Regions from separate parts of the Chromobacterium sphagni genome, predicted to be linked through region 2. Evidence: riboswitches for the same ligand, from Rfam matches in the RefSeq annotation. Region 2 holds a riboswitch; the other holds the start of a gene.

Region 1 (10,939 bases), on a different contig from region 2:
GATTGGGCAGATAGCGCACCTGCGCGTCCTTGGCGAAGCTCTTGAAGATGAACGGGCCGGTGCCGATGGGCTTGCTGTTGAGATCGGCCGTCTTGCCGGCGGCCAGCAACTGGCTGGCGTACTCGGCGGAATAGATGGAAGCGAAGCCCATGGTCAGGCTGGACAGGAAGGTGGCTTCCGGATAATTGAGTTCGAAGCGCACCGTTTGCCCGTCCAGCTTGCGCACCGCCTTGATCAGCTTGGGAAACTGCATCGCCTGCGCGTGCGGGTAGCCGGTGGGCGCGGTCTTGTACCAGGGATTGTCAGGATTCAGCATGCGGTCGAAAGTGAACACCACATCGTCGGCGTTCAGCTTGCGGCTGGGCTTGAAGTATTCCGTGGCGTGAAAGCCGACATCGGAGCGCAAATGGAAGGTGTAGCTCAGACCATCCGCGCCCGCCTCCCAACTGCGCACCAGGCTGGCCTGCAGCTTGCCTGCGGCGGCATCGTATTCCACCAGCCGGTCCATCAATACGTCGGCCGACGCGTTGGTGGTGACCAGCGAGTTGTACTGCACCACGTCGAAGCCTTCCGGATTGGCGTCGGTGCAGACGGTAAGCGGTTTGGCGGCCGCGGCCAAGGCCGGCAGCCACGCCGCGAACAATAGGGCGTTGATGGTTTTCATGACTTTCTCCTTGCGGCCACCGTCAATGCCGGCAGCATGAATCGCACTAGAGTAAGTCAATATGGTGCAAAAACCAACGACTTAATCTACATATTGATATAAGGCGAGCGTCCGCTCACAACAACAGCTTGTGAAACTCGCCGGCGGCCAGCGCCGGGCTGCACAGATAGCCCTGGTACTCCTGACAGCCGCGCTGCCGCAGCCATTCCAGCTGTCGCGAGGTCTCCACGCCCTCCGCCACCACTTTCAATTCCAGCATCCGGCACATGGTGATGATCAGTTCGGCGATGGCCGGCGTGCTGTCGAGATCGGCGATGAAGGAACGGTCTATTTTCAGCGAACTGAGCGGGTAGCGCTGCAGATAGGCCAAATTGGAATAGCCGGTGCCGAAATCGTCGACCGCGATGCGCACGCCCTGGCCGCGCAGCGCCTGCAAGGTGCACATGGTCTGATCGTCATGCCCCAGCAACACGGACTCGGTGATCTCCAGCTCCAGGCGCTCGGCCTGGCAGCCGCTGCCAGCCAGCACGCCCGCCACCATCGCCGGCAGCGCCGGATCGACAAACTGGCAGGGAGACAGATTGACCGACACCATCAGGTCCAGCCCCATCTCGCGCCACCGTCTCTGCTGCTCTGCAGCCTGCGCCAGGATCTGCCTGCCCAGGGCCAGGATCAGTCCGCTGTCCTCGCACACCTGGATGAAGCTGTCCGGTTTCAGCACACCGCGTTGCGGGTGGTTCCAGCGCGCCAGCGCTTCGGCGCCGACCACACTGCCGCTGGCGACATCGACGCGCGGCTGGAAATAGGCGATGAACTCGCCGTTTTCGAGGCCGCGCCGGATATCGCTTTCCAGCGCCAGCTGCGCCTGGGTGCGCGCCTCAAGCGCCGGCGTGAAGAACATCAGGTTGTTGCGGCCGGCATCCTTGGCCGCGTACATCGCCAGGTCAGCGTGGCGCATCATCTGCTCGATGTCCAGCATGCCGGCGCGGCAGACGCTCACGCCTATCGACGCCGACACGCTGATGTCCATGCCCCCCAGCCGGATCGGCATGCCCAGCGCCTGCAGAATGCCGCGGCCCAGCGCGTCAGCGCGTTCTGCCGCCTCAGGCGCGGCCAGCATCACCAGGAATTCGTCGCCGCCCAGCCGCGCCGCTTTCTCGTCGTGCCCCAGCAGCTTCGTCAGGCGGGCAGCCATGCCGATCAGCAGTTCATCGCCGCTGGCGTGCCCCAACGAGTCGTTGACGTTCTTGAAACGGTCCAGGTCGATGAACATCAAGGCCACCTGGCGCCCGTCGCGCAGCGCCTGCTGCAAATAAGGCAGGAAATCGCTGCGGATGCCATTGCGGTTGGGCAGGCCGGTCAGCATGTCGTGATTGGCCAGGAAATTGGCGCGCCCCTCAGCGTGCTTCAGATCGGTGATGTCCACCTCGCTGACCAGCAGCGCGTCCTGCCCGGACACCGCGTCGCGGCAAGCCCGCACCGCGATCTCGTGCCAGCGCGTACCCAGCCGCGTGCACACCTGGGCCGATCGCCTGGCCTCGCCGCTGGCCGCCACGCCCTGCTGCAGCGCCTGCCAGTCGCCGTCGTGGATGAAATGCTGGCGCCAGGCCTCGCTGGCGTGCGCCACCTGGGCGCGCGCCGATGGATTGCGGTACAGCGCCCTTCCGGCCGCGTCGTACAGGGTGATCAGCACCGAGGTGTGCATCAGCGCCTCGGCGCTGCGCAAGCTGGCCGGATCGGCGGTGAGATGATTCTGCGCCTCGCAGAACATCATCATTCGCCCGTCTACCCGGATGCCGCGGAACGCCACTTTCAGCACGCAAGGCAGGCCGTTGGGATACAGGGTCCAGCTTTCGACGAAGCTGGCGTCTTCGCGCTCGAAGTCCTGCTGATACTGGCAAAGCCGCTGCGCCACCGATACCGACATGTCCAGCGACATGTCGCGCTGCTGCAGTTCCTCCAGACTATGCGCGCCCCACACCCGCAGCGCGGCCGGATTGGCCCAGAACACGTATTTTTGATCAATATCGAAAACCCACACCGGCAGGCTCAAGGCCTCCAGCATCGACAGATTGCCCCCCTGCCAGGAGATTGGATTCTTCATCGGCATATCGCCGTTAACCTTTTATTTATTCATCAGAAAATAGCCAAAGCTGCCACTGCCGGCGCCGGGTATTGTAGCAAGCAAACGGTCGTCGCCCGCTCTTTTCTAGCGCCGGCGCCCTTGCCCGCGCCCATCGGCCGGCAACGGTTCCGCCCGTTCGTTTATGAACCGCAGGGTTTCCTTTGCGCCGGCGATTGCGCGCGGAAATAAAAAAAGCAGAACGCGGCGCGTTCTGCCTTTTACTGCCGCGGCAGGCTCAGTTGGCTTGCAAATCAGCCGCCTTGCGCGCAAACAGTCTGGCAATGCCGTGATAGTGCGGCTGGCCATGGCCGATATCCAGCGCATACTCCTCCTGATAAGCCAGCACCGCCAGCGCGGAGAACTGCTGGCGCAACTCGTCCGGCCGGTAATAGTGCCGAACGTAGGCGGCGGTCTCGCTAGCCTGCCCGCCATGCACCGCGCACCCCGGATCATTGACCATGAACACCGACACGAACAGGTATCCCCCCGGCGCCAGACCCGCCATCATCGCCACCGCCAGCCGCGCCCCCGACGCCTCGTCCAGATGATCGAGCGAGGTATTGGCCACAATGAGGTGATAGCGTTGCGGCTCAATCGACACCGCGGACAGGTCGGCCACCCTGCCTTTGACATCCAGATGCCGCTCGTCCGCCAGGCTCGCCAGGCGGGCAACCGCCACGGACGAGGCGTCGACGCCATGCATCGCAAACCCGCAGCTTGCCAAATACAGGGCATTGCGCCCCTGCCCGCATCCCAGATCCAACCCCGTTCCACGTCCTTCTACAGCGTACTTCTCCAGATAATGCACCAGAAAGGGAGACGGCTTGTCTCCATACAACGACCCATTATTGCGATAAACGCCATCAAAATCAGCAGCACCCATTTCCTGCCCCTACTCGCTCTTGCTTACAAAACCGGCACTCATTCCATATCATTCGGACTAAGTACCACCACTTATATGGCTTAGTAATCAGCATAGGACATAGTGTCAGCTTAGATATTCTTACTAAGTAGAATTAGCAGCCCCCTCCCCTGTCCGGCGGCAAAAGAAACCGCCCCGCAGGCGGAAAGCCTTGCGGGGCGGCGCTTTTCAACTGTTGCCCTAGGGCAACGGGTTTATTCGTAGCTGTCGGTGCTCGGGCAGCTGCACACCAGGTTGCGGTCGCCGTAGACGTCGTCGATGCGGTTCACGCTCGGCCAGAACTTGTTTTCCAGTACATATGGCAGCGGGAACAAGCCTTGCTCGCGGCTGTACGGGCGGTCCCAGTCGCCCGCGATATCGGCCTTGCTGTGCGGCGCGTTTACCAGCGGGTTGTTGTCCGCCGGCCATGCGCCGCTCTGCACCTGGTCGATCTCCTGGCGGATGGCCGCCATCGCCGCGACGAAGCGGTCCAGCTCGGCTTTGGGCTCGGACTCGGTGGGCTCTATCATCAGCGTGCCCGGCACCGGGAAGCTCATGGTGGGGGCGTGGAAGCCGTAGTCCATCAGCCGCTTGGCCACATCCACCTCGGTGACGCCGCTGGCGGCCTTGAGCGGGCGCAGGTCGATGATGCACTCGTGCGCGACGCGGCCGTTGGCGCCGGTGTACAGCACCGGGAAGTGCTCGCCCAGACGGGTGGCCAAGTAGTTGGCTGACAACAGCGCATTCTCGGTGGCCTGCTTCATGCCTTCCGCGCCCATCATCGCGATGTACATATAGGAGATGGGCAGGATGGAGGCGGAACCGAACGGCGCGGCGGACACCGCGCTCTGGCCGGCTTCGGCGCCCGGCACCGGCGTCACCACGTGGTTGGCGATGAAGGGCGCCAGATGCGCCTTCAGGCCTATCGGCCCCATGCCCGGGCCGCCGCCGCCGTGCGGAATGCAGAAGGTCTTGTGCAGGTTCATGTGCGACACGTCGGCACCGATGTCGGCCGGACGGGTCAGCCCCACCTGGGCGTTGAGGTTGGCGCCGTCCATGTACACCTGGCCGCCGTGGCGGTGCACGATCTCGCAGATCTGCTTGATGCCTTGCTCGAACACGCCGTGGGTGGACGGATAGGTGATCATCAGCGCCGCCAGATTGGCCGAATGCTGCTCGGCGCGCGCCTTGAGATCGGCCACGTCCACATTGCCGGCCTCGTCGCAGTCCACCACCACCACCTGCATGTTCATCATCTGCGCGGTGGCCGGATTGGTGCCGTGGGCCGAGCGCGGAATCAGGCAGATGTTGCGGTGGGCCTCGCCGCGCGACTCATGGTAGCGGCTGATGGCCAACAGGCCGGCGTACTCGCCCTGAGCGCCGGAGTTGGGCTGCATCGAGATGATGTCGAAGCCGGTGATGGCGCGCAACTGCGTCTCCAGGCCGGCGATCATCTCCAGATAGCCCACAGTCTGCTCGCGCGGCGCGAACGGGTGCATATTGGCGAATTCCGGCCAGGTGACGGGAATCATCTCGCTGGTGGCGTTCAGCTTCATGGTGCAGCTGCCCAAGCTGATCATCGAGTGGTTCATCGCCAGGTCGCGGTTTTCCAGCTTTTTCATATAGCGCAGCATCTCGTGCTCGCTATGGTGAACATTGAACACCGGGTGCGTCAGGATCGCGGACTCGCGCTTGAGCGCCGCCGGGATCGCGTCCTGAGCGGCGGCGTCAAGCTGGGCGATGTCGGCGCTCTGGCCTGTGAACAGCTCGATCAGCTTGACGAGGTCCGCCTCGCTGGCGGCTTCATGGAAGGCCACGCCCAGCACATTCTTGCCGGCGCGACGCAGGTTGTAGCCTGCGGCCAAGGCGGCGGCATAGATGGCGTCGGCCTTGACGGCCTCCACCTGCACCGTGTCGAAGAAGCGGTCGAACACCAGCTTGCCGCCGGCGGCCCGCACCGCGTGGGCGAAAATGGCGGCCAGCCGGTGAATGCGGGCGGCGATGCGCTTGACGCCCTCCGCGCCGTGATACACCGCATACATGCTGGCCATATTGGCCAGCAACACCTGGCTGGTGCAGATATTGGAATTGGCCTTCTCGCGGCGGATGTGCTGTTCGCGGGTCTGCAGCGCCATCCGCAGCGCGGTCTTGCCCTTGGCGTCGACCGACACTCCGATGATGCGGCCCGGCGCCGAGCGCTTCATCTCGTCCTTGAAAGCGAAATAGGCGGCGTGCGGGCCGCCGAAGCCCATAGGCACGCCGAAGCGCTGGGTATTGCCCAGCGCGATGTCGGCGCCCATCTCGCCCGGAGACTTCAGCGCCACCAGCGCCATCACGTCAGCCGCCACCGCGGCGATGCCGCCCTTGGCCTTGACCGCCGCGATATGCGGGGTGAGGTCGATCAGGTCGCCGGCCTCGCCCGGATACTGGAACAGCGCGCCGAAGTAGTCGCCGTTGCCGGCTTCTTCCGGATGGCCCTGCACCAGCTCGAAGCCGAAGTACTTGGCCCGGGTGGACATCACATCATAGGTTTGCGGCAGCACGCGGCTGTCGACGAAGAAGCGGCGCGACTTGGACTTGGACACGCGGCCGGCCATCGCCATCGCCTCGGCGGCGGCGGTGGCCTCGTCCAGCAAGGACGCGTTGGCCATTTCCAGACCGCTGAGGTCTATCACCATCTGCTGGAAATTGAGCAGCGCCTCCAGCCGGCCCTGGGCGATCTCGGCCTGGTACGGGGTATAGGCGGTATACCAGCCGGGGTTTTCCAGCACATTGCGCAGGATGACGGCCGGCGTCTTCACCGGGTAGTAGCCCAGACCGATAAAGGATTTATTGACCACGTTCTTGGCGGCAACTGCCTTGAGCGCGGCCAGCGCCTCGGCCTCCGGCTGCGACGGCGGCAGGTCCAGCGCGCGGTTCAGCCGGATGTCGGCCGGCAGCGTTTCGCCGACCAGCGCGTCGATGGACGCCGCGCCGATGGCCGCCAGCATCTGTTGGCGCTCGTCGTCGGACGGTCCGATGTGGCGGGCGATGAATTCGTTGCGATTGAAGAGTTCGGAGAGCGACATGTTCAAGACCTTCCATTGCTGCCGCGAAACCCGCCATGCCCAGATGTCGGCGAGAACTGCCAGCGCTCGCCCATCGATGTTCATGCCGTTTACGGTTCGCGGCCAAAAAAAACGCCCTGAGTCTCGCGACTGCAGGGCGGGTTCAGCGATCAGGCGCCGATTTCCTTGGCGTAGGCGGCTGCGTCCATCAGGCCGTCCAGATCGGCCGGATTGGCCGGTTTGAGCTTGAAGAACCAGCCGGCGCCGTAAGGCTCGCTGTTGGCCAGGTCCGGCGCGCCTTCCAGCTCTTCGTTCACCGCCAGGATTTCGCCTGCGATCGGACAGTACACGTCGGACGCGGCCTTCACCGACTCAACCACCCCGGCCTGCTCATCGCGGGCCAGTTGCGCGCCCACCTTGGGCAGCTCTACGAAAACGATGTCGCCCAGCAGCTCCTGCGCGTGCTCGGTGATGCCCACGGTTACGGAGCCGTCGGCTTCCAGGCGCAGCCACTCGTGGCTTTCGACGTATTTCAGTTCGGCGGGGATGTTGCTCATCTTGAAGTTCTCCAGCTTAAGATCAGATCAATGGTCATGGCGGTCGTCGTTTGGACGCCGCCCTATTATTCGAATACTTTCTTGCCGTTGCGCACGAAGGGCATCTTCACCACGCGCACATCGGTCAGCGTGCCGCGCAGATCCACCTGGGCGGCGGCGCCGGTGGCGGCGGGCACCCGAGCGATCGCGATGGAGTGCTTCAGCGTGGGCGAGAAGGTGCCGCTGGTGATGACGCCTTCGCCGACGCCCTCCACCACCACCTTCAGGCCTTCGCGCAAAACGCCGCGGCCTTCGAGCACCAGGCCCACCTGCTTCATCGCCACGCCCTTGGCCTTTTGCGCTTCCAGCGCCTCGCGTCCGTTGAACTTGCGCTCCTTAGGCTCCCAGGCGATGGTCCAACCCATGCCGGCCTCCAGCGGCGATACGGTTTCGTCCATGTCGTGGCCGTACAGGTTCATGCCGGCCTCCAGGCGCAGCGTGTCGCGCGCGCCCAGACCGATCGGCGCGACGTCAACGGCTTGCAACTGATTGAAGAAGGCGATGGCCTGATCGGCGGGGACCATGATTTCCAGACCGTCCTCGCCGGTATAGCCGGTGCGGGCGTAGAACCATTCATCCTGCGGCAGGCCCTGGAACACTTTCAGCGCGCGGATGGCGTCGGCCAGTTCCGGCTTGATCCTGCAAACCTTGTCTATGGCCTCCGGACCCTGCACCGCCAGCATGGCGAGGTCGCGGCGCACCTTGAGCGCCACGTCGAAGCCGGCCTTCTGCGCGTCCATCCAGGCCAAGTCTTTTTCAGTGGTGCCGGCGTTGACCACCATGCGGTAGCCGTAGGAAGTGAGGTAGACGATCAGGTCGTCGACGACGGTGCCTTCCGGCGTGAGCATGCCGGAATACAGCGCCTTGCCCTCGAAACCGAGCTTGGCGACGTCGTTGGCGATCAGTTTTTGCAACCAGGATTTGGCGTCGGAGCCGGTGACGTCTATCACCGTCATGTGGGAGACGTCGAACATGCCGGCGTCGCTGCGGACGATTTCGTGTTCCTTGAGCTGGGAACCGTAATGGATGGGCATTTCCCAACCGGCGAAGTCAACCATCTTCGCGCCGGCGGCGACGTGGGCGTCGAACAGCGGGGTACGTTTCGGGGCCGTCATGGTGCGGTGGTCCTCTTGCAGGTGTGTGTTTCCTCTATCAACCACACCCCTCTGTCCCTGCACCTGAGATTTTCCGGCTGGATCAGCCGTTAGCCCCTTCGGTGGGCGCCACGGGGACGCCGCTCTCCAGATTCTGCAAGCCGGCAGCCGCCAGCCCGATGATACAGTCCTTTTGCCTGAGCGATTGCGGGTGCACTTGCGCCTTCGGCGGCGATCGCAAGGACCGCTCTCTCCTGTATGACCCGGCGATTATGGTAGCAGTCGCGGCGGCTTGGCAAGCCGAGTTTATTTCGAAGTAAAACAGTTTGTTTTTCTGTTCTTATAAGAAAAGAATATTACAAAAATAATAATAATTGCCATTCGGATGCGAAAATTTCACCGGTCAAACCAGCCTATCCGCTAACAGCCGCTGCCAAGATGCTTATGGACCTGCCGGCGGCCTGCCATGAAAAAAGCGCAGCGCTGAACGCTGCGCTTTTACGGTGAGCCATCGCGCCGTCAGGCTGCGGCGTGCCGCTCCTTCAGCTGCCAGACATACACCGGCAGACCCAGCAGCAACAGCAGCATGCCCCACATCACGGTATCCGCGCCGGAGCCGTACAAGGCCCACAGCGAGTAGACAAAGCCTATCCCGGCGAAAAAGCCCGGCGCCACAAAGTCCCGCTTGGAAAACGCCTTGCCGCGCATCAGCATGATGGCAATCAGCGCCATCGAGCAGAAGGCGTATGGCAGCAGCGTGGCGGCGGTGGCCAGCAGGATGATGAATTCGAAGATTTTCACGCCGCTGTCGCCGCCGGCATACTTGATGGCCATCAGAATGGTCACCAGGGTGCTGGACAGCACTAGGCCGAAAATAGGCACGCCCGCGGCGTTGCGCCGCGCGAAACGGCTGGGGAACAGCTTGTCCTTGGCCGCCGCCGCCGGCACATGCGCCTGCATCAGGCTCCAGCCGTTGAGCGCGCCGAAGCAGGACACCACCGCGCCGAAACCGACCGCCCAATAGCCCCAATCGCCCCACATCAGCCGGGCGGCGTCGGCGAACGGCGCCTGCGAAGCCGCCAGCACGTCGGCCGGCATCAGACCCATCAGCGACACGGTGGACAGGATGTACAGCAGGGTGGCCAGCAGCGTGCCTATCACGGTGGCGCGCGGGATGGTTTTGGCCGGCTCCACCACGTCTCCGGCCGGCACAGAGGCCGACTCCAGGCCAAGGAAGGCCCACAGCGTCAGCGCCATGGTCGCGGACAACGACGACATCAAAGGCTTGTGATGCGGGTTGAACACCAGATTATCCGCGTTCAAATGGAAAAAGCCGATGAAGGTCACCGCCGCCAGCGGCAGCAGCTTGAGCAGCGTGGTCACCACCGCCACCATCCCGGAGCTGCGCGCGCCGCGGCTGTTGATCCAGGTGACGATCCAGATCAGGCTGATGGCGAAGGCTCCCGCCAAAGGCTCGCTGTGTCCCAGGATGGGGAAAAACACTTGCATATAGCTGGTGGCGGCCACCGCCAGCGCCGCATTTCCGGCCCACAGCGCAATCCAGTAGCCCCAGGCGATCCAGAAGCCGGCGAAGTCGCCGAAACCGGCATGTATATAGGCATACGGCCCGCCTTCGCGCGGCAGCATCGCCGACAGGCGGGCGAACACCAGCGCCAGGCAGATCGCGCCGCACGAAGTCAGCAGCCAGCCCAGCATGGATATGCCGCCGAACGGCGCCAGCGACGCCGGCAGCAGGAACACGCCGGAACCTATCATATTGCCCACCACCAAGGCGGTGCACATCCAGACCCCGAGCGAGCCTTTCTTTTGGATGGAACTGTTTTCGCTCAAACCAGATTCTCCGTTGAGGCGGAAAGCATCCCGCGCCGGACTCGCGAGAGTCGGGCGCAAACATGCGGATGATTGGGGAAAACGACGGCTTAGGCTGGCTTGTCTTGCAGGCTTCAAGATAGCCCAGCCCTGGCTGCTTGGCCGATCTCTCGACATCGGCCGGCCTGGGCGCCAACCGCCGCGCCGGAAAAAAAGGGCGCATTAAAACACAGTTTTGACGTAAAAACATGTCGCATTGCCGATTTTTTTACAAAAAAATCGTGCCGCGACAAATGCTTATGTCAAAAGAATAAGAAAGGCCTTATATGTCGGACAAGACCAGCGGGCCGCGCGGCACCCTGCTCAGGGACCAGCTGGCGATAGCCCAGCGCCACAGCTCACCCAGACTGCCGCACTCCGGCGGCGGCGGGTGGCCCAGCAAGGTCAGCGCGGCGCGCAGCTGGCGGGCGGCGTCGTCCACGCATATCGCCGGCGCCAGCGTCTGTTTGGACAGCTTCTCTCCGGCGGCATTGGTCAGCATCGGCAGATGGCAATAGTCAGGCGGCGCCAGCCCCAGGCTGTCGTACACCTGCAGCTGGCGCGGCGTGGACACCAGGAGATCGGCGCCGCGCACGATGTCGTTGATGCCCTGATCGGCGTCATCCACCACGACCGCCAGCTG
Region 2 (10,939 bases):
GTGCTGGTGCACAGCGCCATCAAGGACCGTTTCCTCACGGAACTGCAAAAAGCCGCCTCCAGCTACTACCCGGGCGACCCGCTGGACCCGGCCACCAGCATGGGCGCCATCGTCGACGGCATCCAATACAAGAAAGTGCTGGGCTACATCGACAAGGGCCTGAGCGAAGGCGCCAACCTGCTGCTGGGCGGTAAGGCCGCGCACGCCGACAAGGGCCTGTTCATCGAGCCGACGGTATTCGACTGCCCGCGCCCCGATCTCGCCATCTGCCGCGAAGAAATTTTCGGACCGGTGCTGTCGGTGATCACCTTCGACGACGTGGAAGACGCCATCCGCATCGCCAACGACAGCGAATACGGCTTGGCGGCGGCGGTATGGACCGCCAACGTCAGCACCGCCCACCAGATCTCGCGCCGGCTGCGCGCCGGCACGGTGTGGGTGAATTGCTACGACGAAGGCGGCGACATGAACTTCCCCTTCGGCGGCTACAAGCAGTCCGGCAACGGCCGCGACAAATCGCTGCACGCGCTGGAAAAATACAGCGAGCTGAAAAGCACGCTGATCAAGCTGTAAGCGCCACCCCGGCCCGGTTCAAACCGGGCCGGTGGCCTGCCGCGACAGATGGCCGACAGACCTCTCGCTTCCCTCCCGGCAAATCCACACCTGACACCACGCAGCGCAATCAAACAGCGCGGCAGCCTTGGCTATAGTGAAACGATGATCTCGTCCGGGAAAGTCCATGCGCGTTACCATAGCCCCCCCGAATCGCCTCTTGCGATTCCGCGCCGCCTGGCTGGCCTGCCTGCTGCTGACGCCGACGGCCAACCTGGCCGCAGCCAACCCGGCCGCAGCCAACCCGGCCTGCCCCAACGGCCCGCTCAGGGTCGGCTACTACAAGATCGGCGCCGCCTATCGCGACGGCAAAGGCTATGACGTGGATCTGGTGCACGAACTGGCGCAGCGTCTGCACTGCCAGATAGGCAGCGAAATGGAGCTTCCCCGCCTGCGGGCCTTGAAGATGCTGGAGAACGGCCTGCTGGATGTCGGCCCGTCCACCATCGCCACCCCCGAGCGCAAGGCTTATGCCTGGATATATCCTTACAATCACACCAAGAATCTGGTGCTGCTGTACCACGCCACCCAGGCGCGCACGCTGGCCGACCTCCGCGCGGATCCGGCTCTGCGCTGGGGCGCCATTCGAGGCTACCGCCACGGCCCGGCCCAGGACAAGCTGCTGGCCGACCTGGCCGCGCAGCACAAGGTGGTGATTGCCGAGGACGAAGACGATCTTTACAAGATGCTGAGCAGCGGCGTAGTCACCGCCGCCTTTGCCCAGCCGCTCAGCTACGGCCGCTGGCTGCGCGACCCTCTGGCCGCCCGGCAGATCACCATACTCGACCTGTTTCCCGAGGCCGACATGGTCGCCAGCGGCCTCGCGCTGAGCAAAAGCCGCTTCAGCCAGGAGGCGGCGGAGAAATGGCATCAGGAACTGGTGAAGATGTACCAGGACGGCAGCCTGTACGCCATCATGCAACGCTTCCTCAACGAAGGCGCCGCCAAGCAGATGATGCGGCTGCCCATTAATTGATCCGCCGGACCAGGCTGTCCGGCGCCACGGAGCGAAACATGAAATGGCTAGCAGGCTGCGCGTTGTTGCTGATGCTGCCCACCGCATGGGCCGCCCCCAACGCCGCATGCCCGCAAGGGCCGCTGGTCATCGCCTATTACGACTTCGGCGTGGCCTACCACAAAGGCAAGGGCTACGATCCGGAAATCATCCACGAGCTGGCGCGGCGGCTGAATTGCCCCATCCAGAACGAGAGCGACTACCCCCGCCCGCGGGTGCTGAAGCTGCTGGAAATCGGCCAGGCCGACATCGGCACCTCGACGCTGATCACGCCGGAACGCAAACGCTACCTGTGGCTGCTCACCTACCACCACAGCAAGAACATGGTGCTGCTGCATCGCGGCGTGCAGGCATCCTCGCTGCCCGAGCTGCTGCAGCTGCCCAATCTGCGCTGGGGCATGATACGCGGCTACCGCCACAGCCCGGCCCAGGATAAACTGCTGGAAGACTTGGTGCAGCAGCACAAAGTGGTGATGGCGGAAAACGAGGACGATCTGTACAAGATGGTGTGCAGCGGCGTAGTCACCGCCGCCTTCGGCCATCCGGTCAGCTACGACCCCTGGCTGCAAAGCCATCAGGCCAGCCAGCAGGTCACCGTGCACGACTTCTTTCCGGATACGGAAACCATCTCAGGCGGCCTCGCGCTGAGCAAGGCGCGCTTCAGCCAGGAGGCGGCCGCGCGCTGGAACGACGAAATCATCCGCATGTACCATGATGGCTCGTTGCGGGCGATCATGCGCCGCCACCTGAGCGAAACCAGCGTCGAGCATGCCCTCAGGCTGCCGCTGGACTAAGATCGGGCCGACATGGAAAAGCCCCGGACTTTTGCGGGGCTTTGGCGTTTTCCTCCAGCCGGAATCACAGCGCCAGCTTGGCGATGGCTTCCTTGGCCAGGTGGATCGAGGTGGCGCGCTTGTCCGGCCCCATGCCGATGGCTTCGGCGCGGACGATTTCCACATCGATCACGCCCAGGAAGCCCAGCACCTTCACCAGAAAGTCCTCCTGAAAATCCATCAAACTGCCCTGCTCGCCGCTGTGCACGCCGCCGCGGCCCGAAACCAGCACCACCTTCTTGTTCGGCACCAGGCCCACCGGGCCGTTTTCGCTGTATTTGAAGGTGCGGCCGGCTACCGCTACGCGGTCGATCCAGCTCTTCAGCTGCGAAGGAATGGAGAAGTTGTACATCGGTGCGCCGATTATCAGCACGTCGGCGGCGATGAATTCTTCGATCAACTGATCGTTCAGCGCGCTTTCGCTGCGCTGCGTCGCGGTCCAGTCCGCCTCGGCGACGAAGCGCGCGCCGACGATCTCGCCGGACAGGTGGGCAATGGGGTTGGCGGCGAGGTCACGGTAGGTGGTTTCAACATCGGCGTGGCGCTGGCGCAGCGTATTGGCGACGACGGCGGACAGCTCGCGGGTAACGGAATTGTCGGCCAGGATGCTGGAATCGAGATGGAGCAGTTTCATTTGGCAGTCTTTCAATGTCAGGGGGGAATGACTGCATGATAGGCAGGTGCAACAATTCCGAATAGACTACTAAAATTGGAAACATTGTTCTACCAGCGGGACAATAAAATGCAAGACTTGAACGACCTGTTGTATTTCGCCAAGGTGGTCGAGCACGGCGGCTTCATGGCCGCCGGCCGGGTGCTGGGCATTCCCAAATCGCGCTTGTCGCGGCGGGTGGCCGAACTGGAACACCGGCTGGGCGTGCGCCTGCTGCAGCGGACCACCCGCCGGCTGGCCCTGACCGAAATCGGCAGCCAGTACTATCAGCACTGCCAGGCAATGCTGGCGGAAGCCGAAGCCGCCAACGAGACCGTGCTGCAAAGCAGCGCCGAACCGCGCGGCCTGATCCGCGTCAGTTGCCCCGAGCTATTGTCCAAAACCATGCTGAGCGCGGCAGTGCCGCGTTTCCTGGCGCGTTACCCGCAGGTGCGCATTGCGCTGGACTCCACCAACCGCAGGGTGGACCTGATCGAGGAAGGCGTGGACGTGGCGATCCGGGTGCGCAATGTGATCGAGGACAGCGCCAGCCTGGTGGTGCGGCGGCTGGGTAAGAGCCGGGTGATCCTGGTCGCCAGCCCCTCCTTCATCGAACAGCATGGCGAACCGCAAACCCCGGAGCGGCTGGCCGCATTGCCGGCGCTGACCATGAGCCGGCCCGACAGCCGCGGCCAGTGGATGCTGCTGGACAATGTCGGCCAAAGCTACACCATACACATCGACACGCCCAGGCTGATGACCGACGACATGATCGTGCTGCTGGAGGCCGCCATCGCCGGACTGGGCATCACCGCTCTGCCGCGCAATGTCTGTCATCAGGCGCTGGCTGACGGCAAGCTGCGCCACATCCTGCCGCAATACGATTTTCCCTGGGGCATCCTGCACGCCGCCTTTCCCACCCGCCGCGGCCTGTCGCCGGCGGTGCGCGCCTTCATCGACTTCATCAGCCAGGAATTGATCAGCGAAGAGATTGCCGGCGACTGGGGGCGCAGCGACATTCGCCCGGCATGACAATTGCTTCACCCCCGGTTTCCCGCACCGGATGGTTGAAAACATGTTCACGCTGCGCCCGCTGGCCGAAACCGACTCCCTGGAACAACTGACCGCGCTGCTGCACCGCGCCTACGCTCAGCTGGCCTCAATGGGCCTGCGCTACACCGCGGTGGACCAGAGCGTGGCCGTGACCCGCCGCCGCATCGCCGGCGGCCACTGCCTGCTGGCATGGCGCGGGAATGCGCTGGCCGGCACCATCACGGTGCATCATCCGCTGCCGGCCTCGCCCTGCCCGCAATTCCGCCAGCCGGATGGCGCGGTGCTGATGCAGTTCGGCGTCGATCCCGTCTGGCAAGGCTGCGGCCTGGGCTCCCTGCTGATGGACGCCGCCGAAGCCTGGGCCCGCAGCCAGGGCTATCTGCGCATCCGCCTGGACACCGCCAAACCCGCGTCCCATCTGGTGGAGCGCTACGGCAAGCGCGGCTACCGCGTCGAGGCCCCGCTGCAATGGCCGGACAAAGCCTACGCCAGCGTGGTGATGGTCAAGGAACTGGAAACGGCCGCAGCGACTCGAACTCCTGTTTGCGCCGCAACAAATTGATGGCTGCGCGCCACAGACCAGGCTCAGACCATCCGCTTTTATTGCATTGCAGCATCAAGCGAGTACAGTGGCGTCCATGGCCTTGTCATCGGCCGCCACGCCTGTCTCCATCTTTTCCAAAGCAAGGGGTTGCAATGTGGTCAGCTACTGCAGTTCAAGGCGGGACTCCCCCGTTCGCACAACCGCTGTTTGATTACTGGCTGGACGCCTGCCAGCGCGGCATCCTGTACTGGGACGTGCTCTACCAGCGCGGCGCCACTTACCTGGAACACTGTGAGAGCGGCAAGCCGCCGGTGCTGGTGTTCGACCACAAGATCATCCAGGACGGGCGCGAACTGCCCGATCCGGCCAATTACGCGCTGGCGGCCATCGCGCCGCCGCCCAGTTGCCCGCCCACCAACCCGGCCCTGCGTCCCTTCGTGGTGATAGACCCGCGCGCCGGCCACGGCCCGGGCATAGGCGGCTTCAAAATGGACAGCGAAATCGGCATCGCGCTGCAACAAGGCCACCCCTGCTACTTCGTGATGTTCTTCCCACAGCCCGAGCCCGGCCAGACCATAGAAAGCGTCAGCAAGGCCGAAGGCGCCTTCCTCAAGCGTGTCAACGAGCTGCACCCCGACTCCGACGGCAAACCCTTCGTCATTGGCAACTGCCAGGGCGGCTGGGCGCTGGCGATGCTGGCCGCGGTGGCGCCGGAACTGGTGGGCCCCATCCTGCTGGCCGGATCGCCGCTGTCCTACTGGGCCGGCGTCCGCGGCAAAAATCCGATGCGCTACGCCGGCGGGCTGAACGGCGGCACCTGGACCGCGTCGCTGGCCGGCGATCTGGGCAACGGCCACTTCGACGGGGCCCACCTGGTCAACAACTTCGAAAAACTGGACCCGGCCAACACCCTGTGGAAGAAGTCTTACAACCTTTACTCCAAGGTGGATACCGAACCGCAACGCTATCTGGACTTCGAGCGCTGGTGGGGCGGCCATTACCTGCTCAACAAGGTAGAGATGGAGTGGATCGCCCAGAAACTGTTCGTCGGCAACGATCTGGTCCACGGCAAGATCGCCAGCCATGATGGCAAGGTGCGGGTGGACATGCGCAACATCCGCTCGCCCATCGTGGTGTTCGCCTCCTGGGGCGACAACATCACCCCGCCGCAACAGGCGCTGAACTGGATCGCCGACCTCTACGACAGCGTCGAGGACATCCGCGACAACGAACAGACCATCGTCTACGCACTGCACAGCAAGGTGGGACACCTGGGCATCTTCGTGTCCGCCGGCATCGCCAACAAGGAACACAGCGAATTCGCCAGCGCGCTGGACCTGATAGACGTGCTGGCCCCCGGCCTGTATGAAGCCATCATCGAAGACATCGCGCCGGACGCGCCCGGCCAGGAATACATAGAAGGTCGCTACATCATCCGCTTCGAAGCGCGCGACGTGCCCGACATCCTGGCACTGGACGACGGCCGCGACGACGAACGCGCCTTCGAGGTGGTGAAGCGGGTGTCGGAGATCAACCAGGGCGTGTACGACCGCTACCTCTCCCCCGCGCTGCGCGCCATCGGCAACGAAGCCAGCGCCCGCCTGCTGCGCGAGCTCCACCCGGCCCGGCTGGAACGCACGCTGATCTCTCCGAAGAATCCCTGGCTGTGGTGGCTGCCCGGCCTCGCCGCCCAAGTGCGCGAACAACGCCGGCCAGTGGCGGAAAGCAACCCGCTGTGGCAATGGCAGGAGCAGCTCTCCCATTTCATCGCCCAGTCGCTGGACCAATACCGCGACCTGCGCGATGCCACCCAGGAGCAACTGTTCCGCGCCGTCTACGAGTCGCCGCAGCTGGCTACCCTGGTCGGCGTGCGGCCAGCCAGCGAGCCGCGCAAGCACGTGCTGGCCTGGGAAAGCCGCGAGCTAGCGCGCCTGAAGCGCGAGGCGCTGGACCCCAGCTTTGAGCAGGGCACGCTGGCCGACGGCTTCGTCCGGCTGCTGCTGTACGTCAGCATCGGCATGGGCGTGGTGGATGAGCGGCCGTTCAACGCCATCCGCCGCGTGATGCGCGACGTGCGCCACGAATACCCGCTGACGCTGATGCAGCTCAAGGACATCGTCCGCCACCAGATATTCTTGGTGCGACTGGATGCGCCGCGCGCGCTGCAGGGCTTGACCCTGCTGCTACCTGACCCGCACCGCCGCCATCAGGCGTGGATGCTGGCGCGCGACCTGCTGTCATTGCGCGGCGCCATACCTCCGGAACATCAGGCACGGCTGGACGAAGTAGCGCAAGTGTTGCAGTTGGAAATCAACGGGCAAGCCAGGGCCGAACCGCCCGCCGCGCCTGCGATCCAGCTATTGCCCAAACCCGCTGCCGCCAAGCCATCGGCAAAACCCGCAACCACCTCCGCTCCAGCGGTCAAGCCCAAATCCGGCAAACCTGCCGCCACGCGTCAGACCGCGAAAACCGCGCCGGAAAACAGACCGACAGCCCAAGCCGCGGTGAAGTCGGAGGAAGCCAAGCCAGTTGTCGCGGCCAAGCCGGCCAGCGCGCGAAAAGCGCCGGCCAAGGCCAATGGCCAGGTGCCGGGAGAGGCCGCGCCGGCCAAAACCGGCAAGACAAGTCCCCGCGCCAAACCGCAAGCCAAATCCTGACCGAGCACAGCCGGGGCGCAAACGCGCCCCGGTGCTGCCGTTGACTATTCCAATAGCAAAAGCTAATATAGTGACTCTCTGCGGGAGAGAGGGGCCACGCCCCCGCCGAAGACGCAAGCTCCCATAATCGCTCAGGCAAGCCGTACCGCAGTGTTTCATTGATTCAAGCCGATTGGAGAGAGGCTGCCGCGAGCAGCCCACCGAAGGGGCAAGTGGCCAAAGGCCATGCAACTCTCAGGTAAAAGGACAAGGGGAGAGGCTGTTCCGTAGCCCGGAATCCACCCAGGAGTCTGCCTTGTCCCGCTCTTCATCCAGCGGCGCGCCCGACGTTTTCCGGCGCCCTGCACTCGTTCCGTTCCCGCTTCCCCGTCTGCCGGCCCCTCCGGCGCGCAACTGCCGCAATCGTGTGAAATCATGCTGACCCTGATCTATCTCATCGCCATCACCGCCGAAGCGATGACCGGCGCCCTGGCCGCCGGCCGCCGCAATATGGATATTTTTGGTGTGACCGTCATCGCCTTCCTCACAGCCCTCGGCGGTGGCACCGTGCGCGACATCGTGCTGGGCCGCTACCCGATAGGCTGGACCCAACATCCGGAATACGTGCTGCTGGTAGTGGCCGGCGGCATCGCCGCAGTGCTGGCCGCCCGCTTCATGCGCCACCTGAACCGGCTGTTTCTGGTGCTGGACGCATTGGGCCTGGTGGCCTTCACCATCATCGGCTGCGATGTGGCGCTAGGCATGCACTACCATCCGGTGATCGTGGTGATGGCTGGCATGATCACCGGCATCGCCGGCGGCATCCTGCGCGACGTGCTGTGCAACCGCGTGCCCATCGTGTTCCGCCGCGAGTTGTACGCCAGCGTGTCGCTGCTGGTGGCCATGCTCTATCTGGGCCTGAATCTGCTGAACGTGCCGCACGACTACAATATCGCCGCCAGCTTCGCTTTTGGCCTGGCCCTGCGCCTGACCGCGTTATGGCGCGAATGGCAGCTGCCGGTCTTCGCCTATAGGCACGACCACCATTGAGCCACCCGACACCCCGCCCCGCGGGGTGTTTTGTTATGGCGCGGATTGCGCTGCCTTGTCGCCACCGGGGAGGAGTGCGATCATCCGCCATCCATCTTCCCTTCGCGGAACCATGAGCCAAGAGCATCCACGCCCCGCAAGCCGCCTCCGATTCCTGGCACCTCTCGCTCTGACAGGCCTGTTGGCCATGCCTGCGGCCTACCTGCAGGCCGCGCTGGCGCTCGGCCTGCTGCCAGCCAACCGCGACTGGCAAGCGCCAGCTGCGGGCATCCCCATTTACCTGGACAGCAACGGCGTGCATACCGGCCTGGTGCTGCCTATGCGAAACAGCCAGATGGACTGGAGCGCGCGGTTTCCGCCGCGGCAGATTCTTCGCGCCGACCGCTTTGCGGCCTCTCCTTACATCGCCATAGGCTGGGGCAGCCGCACCTTCTTTCTGCAAACGCAGACCTGGGCCGACCTGACGCCAGGCAAAGCCCTGGCGGCGCTGGCTTCAGACGACAGCGTGCTACACGTGGAATATCAGCCCCAACCCAGCGAAAGCGCCAATACGCGCAAAATGCTGCTCACCCCGGGCCAATACGCAAAGCTGGTGGATTTCATTTCCCAAAGCATGCCCATCGACGCCGACGGAAAACCTTTGTGGCTCAAGGATTACCACTATGACGGCAATGACGCCTTTTATCAGGCCAACGGCAACTACAACCCATTGATGACCTGCAATCAATGGACGCGCAACGCGCTGAACGCCGCCGGCGTGCGCACGGCTTTATGGTCCCCTTTTGGTCAGGCTTTGCTCTGGCATGCGGGCAGCTAGAGCCTCCTCGGAGACCCACGACAGCGCCACACACCTGTCCTTTTATTTAGGTACAAAAACACTGTCAGACAATCGATTGCAACTCAAGCACTCCTTCCTTTCAAAATGACGGTTTCCGCTTAATAGCCAATCGATGCCCTCTATCCGAGGGGCTTTGTTGCATAACCCCGCCCAAGAACGTGCGTCTCCTTGTCCAGAGCGAATTCAGTTCATCGCTGCCACCGCCACGGTCTTCGGGCGGCCCAGAGCGGTAAAATGGTTCAAAAACGCCGCGCGCACTTGCAGTTCCGCCACCTGTCGATCAAAGGTGCGCGCCATCACTCGGCTACACGGTCGCTTGAAACCGTGCATCTTCGTTTCCGCCAGACTGCGGCGGTGATAGCCGCTCCAGCGTTTCCAGATTCGTCTCCCCAAGCGTTTGCACGCCGCGATCGCGGCGTTGCGCACCTCGCTGCCGGTGATTTTCGACTTCGACGGCTTGGCATTGCCAACAAACCATGCCCCAACATGAAACAAAAAGCCATTGGCATTTGATTAAAAATAAATAAAAATCAAATGCATAAAATGCTCGAAGCTCCTCCAGCATCCTGTGGTTTCGCGGCCGCGCCGAGTAGAATCGACTGAGGGGAAAGCGCTAGCCGCGCACTCGCCATGACAAAAACAGCCATGCCGCGCTTTCACTCGGCAGCATGCATAATCAACAATGGAACGGCAGGGCCGGCCATGCCGGCCCCTGCGGCGAGCATCCGTGGGGAAAAAAACATGTCCAATAGCAAATCTGTCACAGGCCAGTCCCTCCATCCCATCCGCATCGCACTGCTGGACGATCATCTGATGATCCTGCATGGCCTGGCCAGCCATCTGGCTGGCGTGCCAGATCTGCAGATTACCGGCAGTTTCACGGCCAGCAGCCAGTTGATCCAAGCCCTGGCCAACGAGCAAGGAGACCGCGCCGATGTAGTGGTGATTGATTACACGCTGCGCCCCGACGACATCGATGGCATCAATCTGATCCGGGCGCTGCGGATACGCTTTCCACCGCTGCGCCTTCTGGTGATGTCCGCTTATTACACTCCCGCCACCGTCGCGTTGGCCTTGCGCGGCGGCGCCCATGGCTTCATCGGCAAGGAGCAGGGACTGGACGAGTTGGTGGCAGCCATCCGCGCGCTGGCCGCAGGCCGCGACTACCTCAGCGCGGAGATGTCGCAAGCGCTGCAGGCCAGACAGGACAAACCGGAACCTCCGCCGCACGGCCCCAGTCCCACCTTGCTCGACCATCCCGACCTGTCGCCGCGCGAACGCGAAGTGTTGCGCTGCTGTCTGCACGGCTTGTCGGTGAGCGACATCGCGGCCAAGTTCTCGCGCAGCATCAAGACCATCAGCAACCAGAAGCAGTCGGCGCTGAAAAAACTCGGCCTGCGGCGCGACAACGAACTGTTCCAACTGCAACACCGGCTGGAGGACAAATGAAGCCGGCATCGAGGCTGCGCAACGGAGGCCCGCTCCTGGCGGCCCTGCTGGCCCTGGTCCTGCTGCTCGGTCACAGCCAGAGCATGGCCAGCACCTTCAATGCGCCGGAACGCGCCTGGCTGTCCCGCCAGCCAGTGGTGCGCTACGCGATAGACCCGCACGGCTGGCCGATCGAATACCTTGAGCAAGACGAGCACAAGGGCCTGACCCAGGAGTATCTGCAGCGGATAGCAGACATCAGCGGCATCCGCTTCCAA

What was found. Region 2 has a riboswitch for glycine ahead of BI347_RS19925 (trimeric intracellular cation channel family protein). Riboswitches for the same ligand answer to the same signal wherever they lie in the genome.
Region 1: it holds a riboswitch for glycine, as region 2 does, so the genes downstream of both, gcvT (glycine cleavage system aminomethyltransferase GcvT) here and BI347_RS19925 (trimeric intracellular cation channel family protein) in region 2, are expected to answer to the same signal.

What each region holds. Positions count from the first base shown of each region.
Region 1 covers NZ_MKCS01000001.1:1,359,753-1,370,691, reverse strand. The annotation lists gene BI347_RS06570 (ABC transporter substrate-binding protein) at 1-664, opposite strand, end outside; gene BI347_RS06565 (putative bifunctional diguanylate cyclase/phosphodiesterase) at 780-2,768, opposite strand; gene BI347_RS06560 (class I SAM-dependent methyltransferase) at 3,025-3,672, opposite strand; gene gcvP (aminomethyl-transferring glycine dehydrogenase) at 3,906-6,758, opposite strand; gene gcvH (glycine cleavage system protein GcvH) at 6,908-7,294, opposite strand; gene gcvT (glycine cleavage system aminomethyltransferase GcvT) at 7,360-8,448, opposite strand; glycine riboswitch at 8,490-8,588, opposite strand; glycine riboswitch at 8,603-8,694, opposite strand; gene BI347_RS06540 (amino acid permease) at 8,947-10,278, opposite strand; gene gluQRS (tRNA glutamyl-Q(34) synthetase GluQRS) at 10,580-10,939, opposite strand, start outside.
Region 2 covers NZ_MKCS01000003.1:202,476-213,414, forward strand. The annotation lists gene BI347_RS19890 (aldehyde dehydrogenase) at 1-573, shown strand, start outside; gene BI347_RS19895 (substrate-binding periplasmic protein) at 740-1,588, shown strand; gene BI347_RS19900 (substrate-binding periplasmic protein) at 1,627-2,421, shown strand; gene BI347_RS19905 (FMN-dependent NADH-azoreductase) at 2,486-3,094, opposite strand; gene BI347_RS19910 (LysR substrate-binding domain-containing protein) at 3,203-4,144, shown strand; gene BI347_RS19915 (GNAT family N-acetyltransferase) at 4,188-4,727, shown strand; gene BI347_RS19920 (DUF3141 domain-containing protein) at 4,862-7,366, shown strand; glycine riboswitch at 7,438-7,524, shown strand; glycine riboswitch at 7,529-7,626, shown strand; gene BI347_RS19925 (trimeric intracellular cation channel family protein) at 7,781-8,395, shown strand; gene BI347_RS19930 (TIGR02117 family protein) at 8,451-9,212, shown strand; partial or broken gene BI347_RS23070 (IS5/IS1182 family transposase) at 9,417-9,662, opposite strand; gene BI347_RS19940 (response regulator transcription factor) at 9,975-10,682, shown strand; gene BI347_RS19945 (ATP-binding protein) at 10,679-10,939, shown strand, end outside.